3 regions of the Nocardia sp. NPDC051750 genome follow, and region 1 is predicted to be linked to each of the others. Evidence: riboswitches for the same ligand, from Rfam matches in the RefSeq annotation. Region 1 holds a riboswitch; each other region holds the start of a gene.
The links. Region 1 has a riboswitch for cobalamin ahead of ACIA75_RS05250 (CbtB domain-containing protein). Riboswitches for the same ligand answer to the same signal wherever they lie in the genome.

Region 1 (4,342 bases):
GCGTCGGGGATGACGATATGTTCGGCATTCGGATGCAATTCCGCCATACGACGCATCTGGCCCGGCGGGGTGATGGTGTGCTCGCCCTCGATCAGCAGAGTGGGCACGCTGGACTCGGCCCATTCCCGCCAGAACGCACGGGTTCCCCATTCCTCGGAGATATCGCGGAAAGTCGTGATATCTCCGTGCAGCCGGTAACCGTCCGGGGTCCGGTCGAACGAGTTGAGGAAATAGCGCCCGGCAACCGGGCCGAAGTACTCGAGCACGGCGGCCTCGTCAGCGAAGGGCTGCGGCCAGGCCGCGACCATGGCGGCCCAACCGGCGGCCGTGCGACCGGTGAAATCCGCGGCCATATCCTCCACCACCAGCGCCCGCACCCGCTGCGGATACCGGGCCGCGAAGACCCATCCGTGCAGCGCACCCATCGAGTGACCGATGACCACCATCGGCACGGTGACGTCGGCGGTTGCCGCGGCCAGGTCCGCGACGAACGCGTCGGTGGTCAATTCGGCCGGCGCGGGGCGTCCGTGCCCGGCGGCGTCGAAGGTGTACACATGACCGTGGCCACGCAGCCAGCCGACCTGATCCGCCCAGGTCCGGGCGCTGCCCATCAAACCGTGCAGCAGCAGTATGGGGGCTCCGGTCCCGCCTTCGTCGTGCAACATCGACAAGAGTGTATTCCGGCCCGGCCGCGCCCTGCCCGAGGATTCATACCCGGCCGACGGTAGGCACACCCGCCACCCGCTCGTCGTGGTTCACCACGGTGGTTCGGGACCAAGGGGGGCCCGAACCTGCGCCGCCGGAGGCGGCGCAATATATACAGTATGGCTGTTGTGAAGATCAATGCGATCGAGATCCCCGAGGGCGCGGGACCCGAACTGGAGAAGCGGTTCGCCCACCGCGCGCACGCCGTCGAGAACTCCCCCGGATTCCTCGGCTTCCAGCTACTGCGGCCCACCGCCGGCGAGAACCGGTACTTCGTCGTCACCCAGTGGGATTCCGAGGAGTCCTTCGCGACGTGGCGTGACGGCCCGGCCAAGGAGGCCCACGCCGGTCAGCAGAACAAGCCGGTCGCCACCGGCGCGTCGCTGCTGGAGTTCGAGGTGGTACTGGACGTGGCGGGTAAGCCCGCCTCCTGATCCGTTCGCTGGTCACGCCGCTCACTGCGGCGTGACCAGCACTTTGTTCCACCACATATTGACGCCCGGCCGCTCCGGTGTCACAGTTCGAGGGATAAGCGAAGGTGATGCGGTAATCCGGTGAGATCCCGGAGCGGTCGCGCCACTGTGTTCTCCGCCGCGGCGGAGAGAGCCAGACACCGGCACCGACGCATGGCACTCGACGGGACGCGAACTCCCGGAGGAGGACACATCATGGCCATCGTCCACGTCCCGAGCCGGGCCGCCGAGACCGCGGCGACCGTGCTCATCACGGCCGGTGTCGTATTCCTGGCGTTGCTGACGCTCTACCTGGTGGGCTTCGACCAGGGCGCGATCTCGCGCAGCGGGATGTTCCTGCACGAGCTGATGCACGACGGACGGCATCTGCTGGGCGTCCCATGCCACTGAGCGGGTCGTTCGGAGCTCTACTGATCCGTGGCCTGCTCGCCGGTTTGATCGCCGGACTGCTGGCGGGTGTCGTCGGGAATTTCGTCGGCGAACCCAAGGTGGACGCGGCCATCGCCATCGAAGAGGCCGCGGCCGGGACCGAGGCGAACTCGCACGATTCTCCGGCCGGGCACACCCACGGTGACGAAGCCGGGCACAGCCACGACGAGGACGAAGCCGTGGTCAGCCGGCCGTGGCAGAAGTTCGGCCAGTTCCTGGCGAACGCCCTCGCGGGTATGGCCTTCGGCGCGATCGTCGCGACGGCAGCGCACTACGTCCGGCGGTTCACCTCGCTACCTGGACCGCGGCTGGTGCTGGGGCTCGGCCTCGGCGGCTGGCTCGCGGTAGTGGCCGTGCCGTTCTTCAAGTACCCCGCCAACCCACCTGCGGTGGGCGATCCGGAAACGATCAGCGAACGCACTCTGCTGTGGGTCGCCGCTGTTGTCCTGGGCCTGGTCGCTGCAGCGGCGGGGGTCTACGTCTGGAAGCTGCTGCGCACGCAACTCGAAACCGTCCGGCTCATTGCCGCGGTTGCGGTGTTCGCGCTGATCACCACGATCGGTTACATAGCGCTGCCCGGCGTGAACGAGGTGGGTCCGGATTTCCCGGCCACGCTGCTGTGGGAGTTCCGGACCGCGTCCCTGGCGGTCTCCACCACGCTGTGGGTGAGCATCGGCCTCGCGTTCGCGGTGCTCACCGAGTGGAGCACGCACAGCCGTACCCCGGTACCGGAAACAGCCACCACCGCAGGGTGATTCCGGCTCCGGTGTGCCCCCGGAAGTGTCGAGTGCATGAACCAGACCGGCATCCGCATGGGCGAGTCAGGCCCGGAGGCGGCAGCGAAGCGTAACCACGCAGGGCCCTCGCTCATGCGCGATAGGCACAGCATGGGCGAGTCAGGCCCGGAGGCGGCAGCGAAGCGTAACCACGCAGGGCCCTCGCTCATGCGCGATAAGCACAGCATGAGCGAGTCAGGTGTCGATCGCCCGCGGCCCGGGGCCGTCACCACCGCGTTCCTCGCGCTGGTGACGGCGGTCGGGTTCGGCGTCGCGGAGGCGGGGGTCCATACCGTGGGGCAACTCGGTGAGCCGGCCGCGGACCTCGGTTCGGTCGCCGGCGGACTGCTCGTGCGCGCGGTGATCTACACCGTGGTACTCGGGGTGGCCTGGCGGATGCTGCGCGGTGACCGCTGGGCGCGGCTGATGCTGACCTTCGGCATCGGCCTGATCGGCTCGGCGTCGCTGCTGGTGGAACCGATCGCCGCGCTGGCGGCCGCCGGCAGTATCGGCGGCGCGCTTCCCGATCCGACCGTCGAAAATATTCTCGTCGTGCTCACTCGGGTGGGGCATATCTGCGCGGTGCTGGTCGCGATCCCGGCCATGTACACGCCGGCGGCGCGCGCCTGGTTCCGGGGCCGGTAGGGGCCATCCGCACCCGTCCGGTGGTCCCGGGCCCCGCCGATGCGGGAGCCCGGGAACCGCTCAGGATTCCAGGGCGGCGTCGAGCGTGATCTCGTCGACTCCGGCCAGTGCTTTGCTCACCGGGCATCCCGACTTGGCCGCGGCGGCCGCCGTGGTGAAACCCGCGTTGTCCAGACCGGACACCCGGCCGCGCACGGTCAGCGCGATCCGGCTGATCCGGAACCCACCGGCCGGATCGGGTCCGAGGGTGACGGACGCCGATACATCGAGGCTCTCCGGAGTTCCCCCGGCCTGGGCGATCTCGTTCGAGAGTGCCATCGCGTAGCAGGACGCATGGGCTCCCGCGATCAACTCCTCCGGGCTGGTCGTGCCGCCGGCTTCGTCGGCGGACCGTTTGGGGAAGGACACCTCGTACTTGCCGACTCCGGAACTGACCAGCTCGACCTGGCCGGAGCCGTCCTGCAGACCACCGGTCCATGCGGTGCGCGCGGTACGTGTGGGCATCACAATCCTTTCGAAGACAAATTGATGGGGGCCATTGTCGAACCTACTCGCACCTGTCAGCCGGCCGCAGCCGTACGTTCGTCGAGCCGGGCCAGCGCCGGCGGCCAGGCCGCGCGGTGCCGGTCGCGGGCCGCTTCGTCGGCAAAACCGCTGTGCCGCAGACGCAACCGGATACCGCGGGGTTGTTTGACGAACTCCACCCGCAGCACCGTTTCCACACCCTCGGTACCGCCGGGCCCGGTCAGCCAGGTCATTTCGACCAGGCGCCGCGGTTCGAGCCGCAGGAATCGCCCGTAGTGCGGACGCCTGTTCTCCTCCCGGCCCGCCTCGAAGTAGAACGGCTCGTTCACCTCGGGGCGCATCCGCATCGTCCCGGGCTCTGCTAACCAGATATCGAATCCCTGGGTCCATGCCAAGTAGAGCAGTTCGGGCGAGGCTTTCATCACCCGTTCCACTGTCAGCTCATACGGCCGTGCTGACAGGTCCGGTACACGCACTTGCTGGTCGACCATCACTGGACCATACCCGCGCAGGGCCTGGTCACGCGGCAGTTGCGACCGGTATCGCGCCGCCGCCGATCGTTTCGTGCCCAACCGGCGGATTCGGCCTGTGTCTGTTGGGCATGAGCGGGGGCCCTGCGTGGTAACGCTTCCGGGCCTGACCCGCTCATGCCCGGAATGTCTTTGCGATACCGGGAATCCGGGTGTGCAGCGCCGACTTCGCCCGATGGGCGAATAGGGTGATACAGGTGGAGAGTTCGCGATGACGAGCTGGGAGATAGCCGGGCTACTGGGTTGGCCGGCGCTGGCC
Region 2 (4,342 bases), on a different contig from region 1:
CTCGTACAGGAACCGCAGGGCGACATCGTAGGTCGCCCCGCCCCAGCATTCGACCGAGAGCAATTCGGGAGTCAGCCGGGCGACGTGCCCCGCGACATCGAGCAGGCCGTTGGTCCGCACCCGGGTCGCCAGCAGTGATTGGTGGGCGTCGCGGAAGGTCGTATCGGTAACCCCGACGGCCTTCTGTTCGCGCAGCGCCCGCGCGAAACCCTCCGGCCCCAGCGTCAGCAGTTTCTGCCGGGACCCGTCGGGCGGCGGCACCGACAGGTCGATCGCCGGCAGTTTGTCGTGCGGGTACACCGCGGTCGGCCGCGCACCGTGCGGTTTGTTCACGGTGATATCGGCCAGGTAGTTCAGGATCTTGGTGCCGCGGTCGGCCGGTTCACGCAAGGAGAGCAGTTGGGGACGCTCGTCGATGAACGAGGTGGTAACCCGCCCGGCTTTGAAATCGGGGTCGTCGAGAACCGCCAGCAGGAACTGGATATTGGTGGTGACCCCGCGGATCCGGAACTCCATCAGCGCACGGCGCGCCCGGGCGACCGCTGCCGGGAAATCCCGGCCCCGGCAGCTGAGCTTGACCAGCATGGAATCGAAGTAGGCCCCGATCTCGGCACCCAGATTCGCGCCGCCGTCGAGCCGGATTCCCGCGCCACCGGGGGTGCGGTAGGCGGTGATCCGGCCGACGTCGGGCCGGAAGCCGTTGGACGGATCCTCGGTGGTGATCCGGCATTGCAGCGCGGCACCGCGAATGGTCACCGTGTCCTGGCTCAACCCCAGATCGGCCAGGCTCTCCCCGGCCGCGATCCGCAGCTGCGACTGCACGAGGTCCACATCGGTGATCTCCTCGGTCACCGTGTGCTCGACCTGGATCCGCGGATTCATCTCGATGAAGACATGGTTACCGCGTTCGTCGAGCAGGAATTCGACGGTGCCCGCGCAGCTGTAGCCGATCTGCCGCGCGAATGCCACCGCGTCGGCGCAGATCCGGTCCCGCAGTTCCGGGTCCAGGTTCGGGGCGGGCGCCAGCTCGATCACCTTCTGGTGCCGGCGCTGCAGCGAACAGTCACGCTCGAACAGGTGCATCACATTGCCCTGGGTATCGGCCAGGATCTGCACCTCGATATGTCGGGGGTTCACCACCGCTTGTTCCAGGAAGACCGTCGGATCGCCGAACGCGGATTCGGCCTCGCGGGACGCCGCCTCGATCGACTCGCGCAATTGCTCGCGGGTCTGTACCCGGCGCATCCCCCGGCCGCCGCCACCGGCGACCGCCTTCACGAATACCGGGAACTCCATGGATTCGGCCGCCGCGAGCAGTTCGCCGACATCCGCGGAGGGGGCGCTGGAATTCAGCACGGGCAGCCCGGCCGCCTTCGCCGCCGCGATCGCGCGGGCTTTGTTACCGGCCAGTTCGAGGACCTCGGCCGACGGGCCGATGAACGTGATGCCCTCGTTCGCACAGGCGGCGGCGAGGTCCGGGTTCTCCGAGAGGAACCCGTATCCGGGGTAGATGGCGTCGGCGCCGGCGGTCTTGGCCGCCTCGATGATCGCGTCGACCGATAGATAGGCCCGGACCGGATGCCCTTCCTCACCGATCTCGTATGCCTCGTCCGCCTTCAGGCGGTGGACCGAATTCCGGTCTTCGTGCGGGAACACGGCAACCGTTCCGATACCGAGCTCGTAGGCCGCACGGAAGGCCCGGATGGCGATTTCGCCACGATTGGCAACCAAGACTTTCGAGAACATTGACCCAACGTACCCGGCGCCACATCCAGGATCGACTCCGAAGTCCACTTCGCAGAATCTTCACAAGGGGGTATGGCAGCACTGCGAAGTATTGGTCATCGTCCGGTCATATCTCACCGCAGGCGGCGGCGGATGGTGCGCCCGGCCGGGTACGGACAACACCCGGCAACTTTCCGCACCCCCATCGGGCTCCGGCCCGGCCCCGCCGGATGCGGTGCGGACTATGGTGGATCACGCAGCTGGTTCGCCGGCCGGTCGACTCGGAGCCCCGAACGACCGGCACGGCGTCGAAGCCCGCACCGAGCGGGTGAGAGGGAATCCGGTGGGAATCCGGAACTGTCCCGCAGCGGTGAGCAGGAACGAACGCCATCATCAGCACTGGGCGCACAGCCTGGGAAGCGATGGTCAGTAGGTCGGCCGATCGGCCGGAGCCCGCGAGTCCGAAGACCTGCCGGTTGTACCGGGTACGCCGTACCCGGTGACCACCGCCTCGTGGATTGGGCGTCGCGGTCCACCAATGCTGACATGTTCCGGCCGTGCGGCCGGGAATCCGGGGTCTCATCGGTGTCCGTGCGCCCGCGTAAGGCGAGGGTCGGCCGACCATCAGCACTGGAGAACACCGTGACTGTTACTTCGCACAGCCCGTTCACCGCAACCGTTCTCGGACTTCCCCGGGTGGGGCCGCGCCGGGAGCTCAAACGCGCGACCGAATCCTATTGGGCCGGGCGCATCGACGCCGAACAGCTACACGAAACCGGGCGCACCCTGCGCCGCGATCAGTATGCCGAACTGCAGGCCGCGGGCCTGGATTCGATCCCGGTCGGCACCTTCTCCTACTACGACCAGATGCTCGACACGGCGGCACTGCTCGGCGCCCTGCCGCCGCGGGTCACCGATATCACCGATCCGCTGGACCGCTATTTCGCCGCGGCCCGCGGTACCGATGCGGTGGAACCACTGGAGATGACCAAATGGTTCGATACCAACTATCACTACCTGGTCCCCGAGATCGGGCCGGAGACGACGTTCGCGCTGTACCCCGGCGAGGTGCTCGCGCAGCTGAGTGAGGCGATCGAACTCGGTGTCCCTGCCCGCCCGGTGGTGATCGGCCCGATCACCTTCCTGAAGCTGTCGAAGTCGACCGGCGCGGCCGCCCTGGATCGCGTCGGCGAGCTGATCCCGCTCTACCGCGAACTGCTGGGCCTGCTCGCCGCGGCAGGCGCGGAGTGGGTGCAGATCGACGAGCCCGCGCTGGTCACCGACCTCACGGCCGAGGAACTGACGGTGGTCCGGCACGTCTACACCGAACTGACAGCACCGGCGAACCGGCCGGCCATGCTGGTCGCCACCTACTTCGGAGACCCCGGACCGGCCCTGGACGCCCTGGCCGGGACCGACGTGGAAGGGCTCACGGTCGACCTGGTCGCCGGCGGCACCGTCGACGCGCCGGCCGCCGTCCCCGCACTGGCGAACAAAACCCTGGTCGCCGGGGTCGTCGACGGACGCAATGTCTGGCGCACCGACCTGGACCAGGCCCTGTCCACCCTCGCCACACTGCTCGGCAGCGCGAAATACGTCGTGGCATCCACCTCCTGCTCCCTGCTGCACGTGCCCTACACGCTGGCCGCGGAAACACAGCTGGACGACGCCCTGCGCTCGTGGCTCGCGTTCGGCGCCGAGAAAGTGGCCGAGGTGCGGCTCCTCGCCACCGGATTGAACACCGGCATCGAGGCCATCGCAGCGGAGCTGGAGCAGGCCCGCGCGGCAGCGGCGACCCGCCGGTCCGATCCGCGGATCGGCAACGCGCAGGTGCGTGCACGCCTGGCCGCGCTGGGGCCGGACGCGATCGAGCGCGCCCCCGCGGCGCGGCGCCGGGCCCTGCAACAGGACCGGCTGCAGCTGCCGCCGTTGCCCACCACCACGATCGGCTCCTACCCGCAGACCTCGGCGATCCGGCTGGCCCGGGCGGCTCTGCGCAAGGGCGATATCGACCGGCCCGAATACGAGCGGCGGATGCGGGAGGAGATCACCGAGGTCATCGCCCTGCAAGAGCAGCTCGAACTCGACGTGCTGGTCCACGGCGAGCCGGAACGCAACGATATGGTGCAGTACTTCGCCGAACAGCTCGACGGTTTCGCGGCTACCGAACTCGGCTGGGTGCAGTCCTATGGCACCCGCTGCGTACGCCCGCCGATCCTGTTCGGGGACGTGTCCCGGCCCGCGCCCATGACGGTCGACTGGATCCGGTTCGCGCAATCGCTCACCGACAAACCGGTGAAAGGCATGCTCACCGGGCCGGTCACCATCCTGGCCTGGTCCTTCGTCCGCGACGATCAGCCGCTCGGGGATTCGGCACGCCAGGTCGCGCTGGCGATCCGCGATGAAACCGTCGACCTGCAGAACGCCGGAATCCGGATCATCCAGGTGGACGAACCGGCGCTGCGCGAACTGCTGCCGCTGCGGAGCGCCGACCATCAGGCCTACCTGGATTGGTCGGTGGGCGCGTTCCGGCTGGCGACCTCCGGGGTGTCGGATTCCGTCCAGATCCACACCCATCTGTGCTATTCCGAATTCGGTGAGGTGATCGACGCGATCG
Region 3 (4,342 bases), on a different contig from region 1:
TCACGGCAGTCTGCGTGCACGTCGAACAGGACCGGCTGTCCACACCCGCCGGTGAGGGTCCCGGGCGGGACCGGCCGTAATGGATCGGGCCGCGTTCGCGGCCCGATCCACCCCGCGGAATCCGCCTACCAGGGAATCGGCCCGGAGGCACCGATGAAGGCGCCATCCGTGCACGGGTCGGGAGATTCCGCGGCCTCGAGCACTATCCGCGCGGCGTCGTCCGCTGTCGTCGGCGCGTCCGCGGCGGCCGGGGCCAGTTCGGTCGCGACGAAGCCCGGGCATACCGAGGTCACTCGCACCGGAGTATCGGCGAGCAGTTTCGCCAACCCCACTGTGAGGCTGTTCAGGGCCGCTTTGGACGCCTGATATCCCGGCACCACCATCGAGTAGTACTGCGATTCCGGGTTGCGCTGTTCGGTGAGCGAGCCCATCTCGGTGGAGATATTGACGATGCGCCCCGACCGAGCCTTGCGGACCAGCGGTAGCAGGGCCTCGATCACATTGGCGGGGCCGAAGGTGTTCGTCATCAATGTCTCGGTGAACGCACCCGGGTGCGCGAAGTTCACCGAGCCCGAAACCGTCGCTTCGGGCAGAATGCCGGCATTGTTGACCAGCACGTCGAGGTGACCGTGCCGTTCACCGATCGATTCGGCCAGGCAGCGGGCACTGTCGACCGAGCACACATCCAGCAGTTCGCCCTCCACCGCGAGGCCTTCGGCCCGCAGCTCACGCACCACGGCGTCCACCGCTTCGGCCCGCCGGCCGGTCACGATCACCCGGTACCCCTTGCGGGCGAACGCCGTCGCGGTCGCGCGCCCGATTCCGCGGGTCGCCCCGGTGACCACCACGATATTCTCCGACATCCCAGTCCCTTTCGCGTTTGTTCGTGTCTCTATGAGCAAACGCGATACCTCGCTGTCACGCTGGCAGGAAATGGCCGTCGCGTTCGCAGCCAGGATTGGCAGCCGACTCACACGCCACCCACCTCACACGCCGCACCGCAGCGGATACTCGACCTGGTCGTACGTCCAGTTAGGCGTCCGATAGCATGGCCGGTGGTCGCACTGCGGCCCGCGGCGTGATGAGGGAACCCGGTGGGATTCCGGGACTGGCGCGCAACGGTGACACCCGTGCAGGTGAAGTCCGATCACTCACGCGCCGCCCGACGCCGGCCTCGCGCACAGGCCCAGATGCAAGGAGTCCACGCCTGATGCGGTCGTTTCCGCTGATCATCGCCGCCGTCCTGTCCGCCGCGGCCCTCGCCGGTTGTTCGGCCTCCGACGCCGGGACCGCCTCGGATACGGCACCCGGCGCGACCGGCTATCCGCTGACGGTCAGCAACTGCGGGGCGGAGGTCACTGTCGACGCTCCCCCGCAACGCGCTGTCGCCCTGAACCAGGGGGCGGCGGAGATCATGCTGTCGCTCGGCTTGGCCGATCGCATGGTGGGCACCGCGACCTGGACCGATCCGGTCCGGGAGAACCTGGCCGCGGAGAACGCCCAGGTCCCCCGGCTGGCCGATAACAAGCCGTCGTTCGAGGTAGTTCTCGACAAGGAGCCCGACTTCGTCGCGGCATCGTTCGGCGGCACGCTCGGCACCGGCGGGGTGGCCGAGCGGGAGCAGTTCGCCCAGCTGGGTGTGCCGTCCTATCTGTCGCCCACCGATTGCGACGGCAAAACCGATGTCAGCGTCAACGCCGACGGCGCCCGCACCGAACCGCTGACCATGGATTCGGTGTACAAAGAAATCCGCGAGCTGGCCGCGATCTTCGATATCCGGGAGCGCGGTGAGCAGCTGGTCACCGAATTGCAGACCCGGTACGACGCCGCGGTCGGCCGGATCGCGGCCCGGGATATGTCGCTGGCGTACTGGTTCGCCGACACCTCCACCCCGTACATGGCCGGGTGCTGTGGATCGTCCGGGATCATCACCGAGGCGGTCGGCGCGACGAACGCCTTCGCCGACACCACCAACGAGTGGCCGCAGGTGAGCTGGGAGACCGTGCTCGACCGTAACCCGACGGCCCTCGTCCTGGCCGACCTGAGCCGGCGCAGCCTGGCCGGCGACGCCCTCGACAGCAAGATCTCCTTCCTCGAATCGAATCCGGTGACCGCGCGGCTGAGTGCCGTGCGGGACAAGCGCTACATCGTCGTGAACGGCGCGGATCTCAACCCGTCGATCCGGACCGTCGACGGGATCGAGAAGGTCGCCGACGCGCTGGAGCGGTGGGGTTACGGTTCGTGAGCCCAGCAGCACCGCCGGTTCCCACAGCTGTCCGGGTCACCCGCGCGCCCGCCACGGCCGCGCTGGTGCTGCTCGGGCTGGCCGTGCTCGCCGTCTCGATGGCGTTCACGATCACCATCGGTCCCGCGGACCTGTCCATCGGCGATGTCTACGGTGTGCTGTTCGAGAAACTCGGTGTGGGCACCTCCGGGGTTTCCGCCATCCGGGAAGGCATCGTCTGGGAACTGCGGCTGCCCCGCACACTGCTCGCCGCGATCTGCGGCGCCGGATTGGCTGTGTGCGGGGCCATCATGCAGTCGCTGCTGCGCAACCCGCTCGCGGACCCGTTCGTCCTCGGTATCTCCTCCGGCGCGTCCACCGGTGCGGTGGTCGTGGCGGTGCTCGGCGTGGGTGGCGGGCTGATTTCACTGTCGACCGGCGCCCTGGTCGGTGCACTGGTGTCGTTCGGGCTGGTGCTGCTGCTGGCGGCGGGCGCCGGGGGTGGTTCCGCGAAGGTGGTGCTGGCGGGGGTCGCGGGCACCCAGTTGTTCTCGGCGCTCACCTCGTTCATCGTGCTCTCCTCGGCCGACGCCGAACGCACCCGCGGCATCCTGTTCTGGCTGCTGGGCTCGCTGGCAGGCGCCACCTGGACCGATGTCTCGGTCACCGCGCTCGTCTGTGCCGCCGGGTTCGCGCTGTGCTGGTGGCAGCATTCCGCTCTCGACGCGTTCACCTTCGGATCGTCGGCGGCGGCGACACTGGGTATCGCCGTCGGGCGGATCCGGCTGCTGCTGCTCGTGGCCACTGCCCTGATGACCGCGGTGCTGGTCAGCGCGGCCGGGGCGATCGGTTTCGTCGGCCTGGTCCTCCCGCACGCGGCCCGGTTCCTCGTGGGTCCCCGGCACAGCCGGCTGCTCCCGGTCAGCGCCGTTCTGGGCGCGGTGCTGCTGGTATGGGTCGACGCGCTCGCCCGGACGGTCTTCGCTCCCCAGGAAGTGCCGGTCGGGGTGGTCACGGCGCTGATCGGGGTCCCGGCCTTCGCCCTCCTGCTCTTCCGCACCCGGAGCACCGCATGATCCGGGACGCGCAGCACAGAACCCGGCCTCGGTACCGCCCGGCGGATCACACGAACCAGCTCGAATACCGCAAGATTCCGGGGACGCTATGACGCTGAGCGCCGAAAACGTGTCCTGGACCCGCGGCGGCAACCTGGTCGTCGACGATGTCGATATCCGGCCGCGCGCCGGGCAGACGGTCGGCCTGCTCGGGCCGAACGGGTCCGGGAAATCCTCGCTCCTGCGGTTGCTGGCCGGGATCTCACGACCCGATCGCGGCACCGTCGCCCTCGACGACACTCCCCTGCACCGTCTCGGCCGGCGAACGCTGGCCCGCCGGATCGCGATGGTCGGCCAGCACGCGCACACCGACGTCGATATCACCGTCCGCGATATCGTCCGCCTCGGCCGGATCCCGCACCGCGATCTCTTCGGCACAGATCCGCAGGAGGACGAGACGCTCGAGCGCGTCCTGCACGCCACGGGTCTCACCGAGCACGCACACCGCACCTGGCACACGCTCTCCGGTGGCGAACGCCAGCGCGCCCAGATCGCCCGTGCCCTCGCCCAAGAGCCCACCGAGCTGTTGCTCGACGAACCCACCAATCACCTCGATATCGCCCACCAGCTCGAGATCCTCGACCTGATCACCCGCCTGCCGATCACCACGGTGGTCGCCCTGCACGATCTCAACCTCGCCGCCATGTTCTGCGACTACGTACTGGTCCTCGACCGCGGCCGGGTCGCCGCCCACGGGCACCCGGCCGATACCTTGACCGCGGAACTGGTCCACGACGTCTACGGTGTCCGAGCCACCGTCACGGTCGACGACGGTGTACCCGTCATCCGCTACCGCCGTCCTGCCTCGTCCCAGCTCCCGGCCGGCAGGTAGTACCGCCGGGGTCGAATGTTGCCGGACAACCATGGCGCGGCAATACGGGTAAACCATTCGGGAAAACACATGGAGACAACGGGTCCTGGTGCGTACAGTTCCGGGCACGGCACACCGCAGCGGGTGGGCCGGCGTGAATCGGTTTTCGGTCTACCGGCGCGGGTTCGAATC

Region 2: it holds a riboswitch for cobalamin, as region 1 does, so the genes downstream of both, metE (5-methyltetrahydropteroyltriglutamate--homocysteine S-methyltransferase) here and ACIA75_RS05250 (CbtB domain-containing protein) in region 1, are expected to answer to the same signal.
Region 3: it holds a riboswitch for cobalamin, as region 1 does, so the genes downstream of both, ACIA75_RS08965 (ABC transporter substrate-binding protein) here and ACIA75_RS05250 (CbtB domain-containing protein) in region 1, are expected to answer to the same signal.

The regions. Positions count from the first base shown of each region.
Region 1 covers NZ_JBITCK010000001.1:1,201,230-1,205,571, reverse strand. The annotation lists gene ACIA75_RS05260 (alpha/beta fold hydrolase) at 1-665, opposite strand, end outside; gene ACIA75_RS05255 (antibiotic biosynthesis monooxygenase family protein) at 825-1,139, shown strand; cobalamin riboswitch at 1,200-1,342, shown strand; gene ACIA75_RS05250 (CbtB domain-containing protein) at 1,374-1,568, shown strand; gene ACIA75_RS05245 (CbtA family protein) at 1,559-2,362, shown strand; gene ACIA75_RS05240 (hypothetical protein) at 2,570-3,028, shown strand; gene ACIA75_RS05235 (OsmC family peroxiredoxin) at 3,089-3,532, opposite strand; gene ACIA75_RS05230 (SRPBCC domain-containing protein) at 3,589-4,044, opposite strand; gene ACIA75_RS05225 (sensor histidine kinase) at 4,295-4,342, shown strand, end outside.
Region 2 covers NZ_JBITCK010000004.1:551,888-556,229, reverse strand. The annotation lists gene ACIA75_RS20955 (pyruvate carboxylase) at 1-1,746, opposite strand, end outside; cobalamin riboswitch at 2,024-2,217, shown strand; gene metE (5-methyltetrahydropteroyltriglutamate--homocysteine S-methyltransferase) at 2,368-4,342, shown strand, end outside.
Region 3 covers NZ_JBITCK010000002.1:378,577-382,918, reverse strand. The annotation lists gene ACIA75_RS08975 (aminoglycoside adenylyltransferase family protein) at 1-80, shown strand, start outside; gene ACIA75_RS08970 (SDR family NAD(P)-dependent oxidoreductase) at 126-863, opposite strand; cobalamin riboswitch at 1,040-1,175, shown strand; gene ACIA75_RS08965 (ABC transporter substrate-binding protein) at 1,211-2,245, shown strand; gene ACIA75_RS08960 (FecCD family ABC transporter permease) at 2,344-3,300, shown strand; gene ACIA75_RS08955 (ABC transporter ATP-binding protein) at 3,389-4,171, shown strand.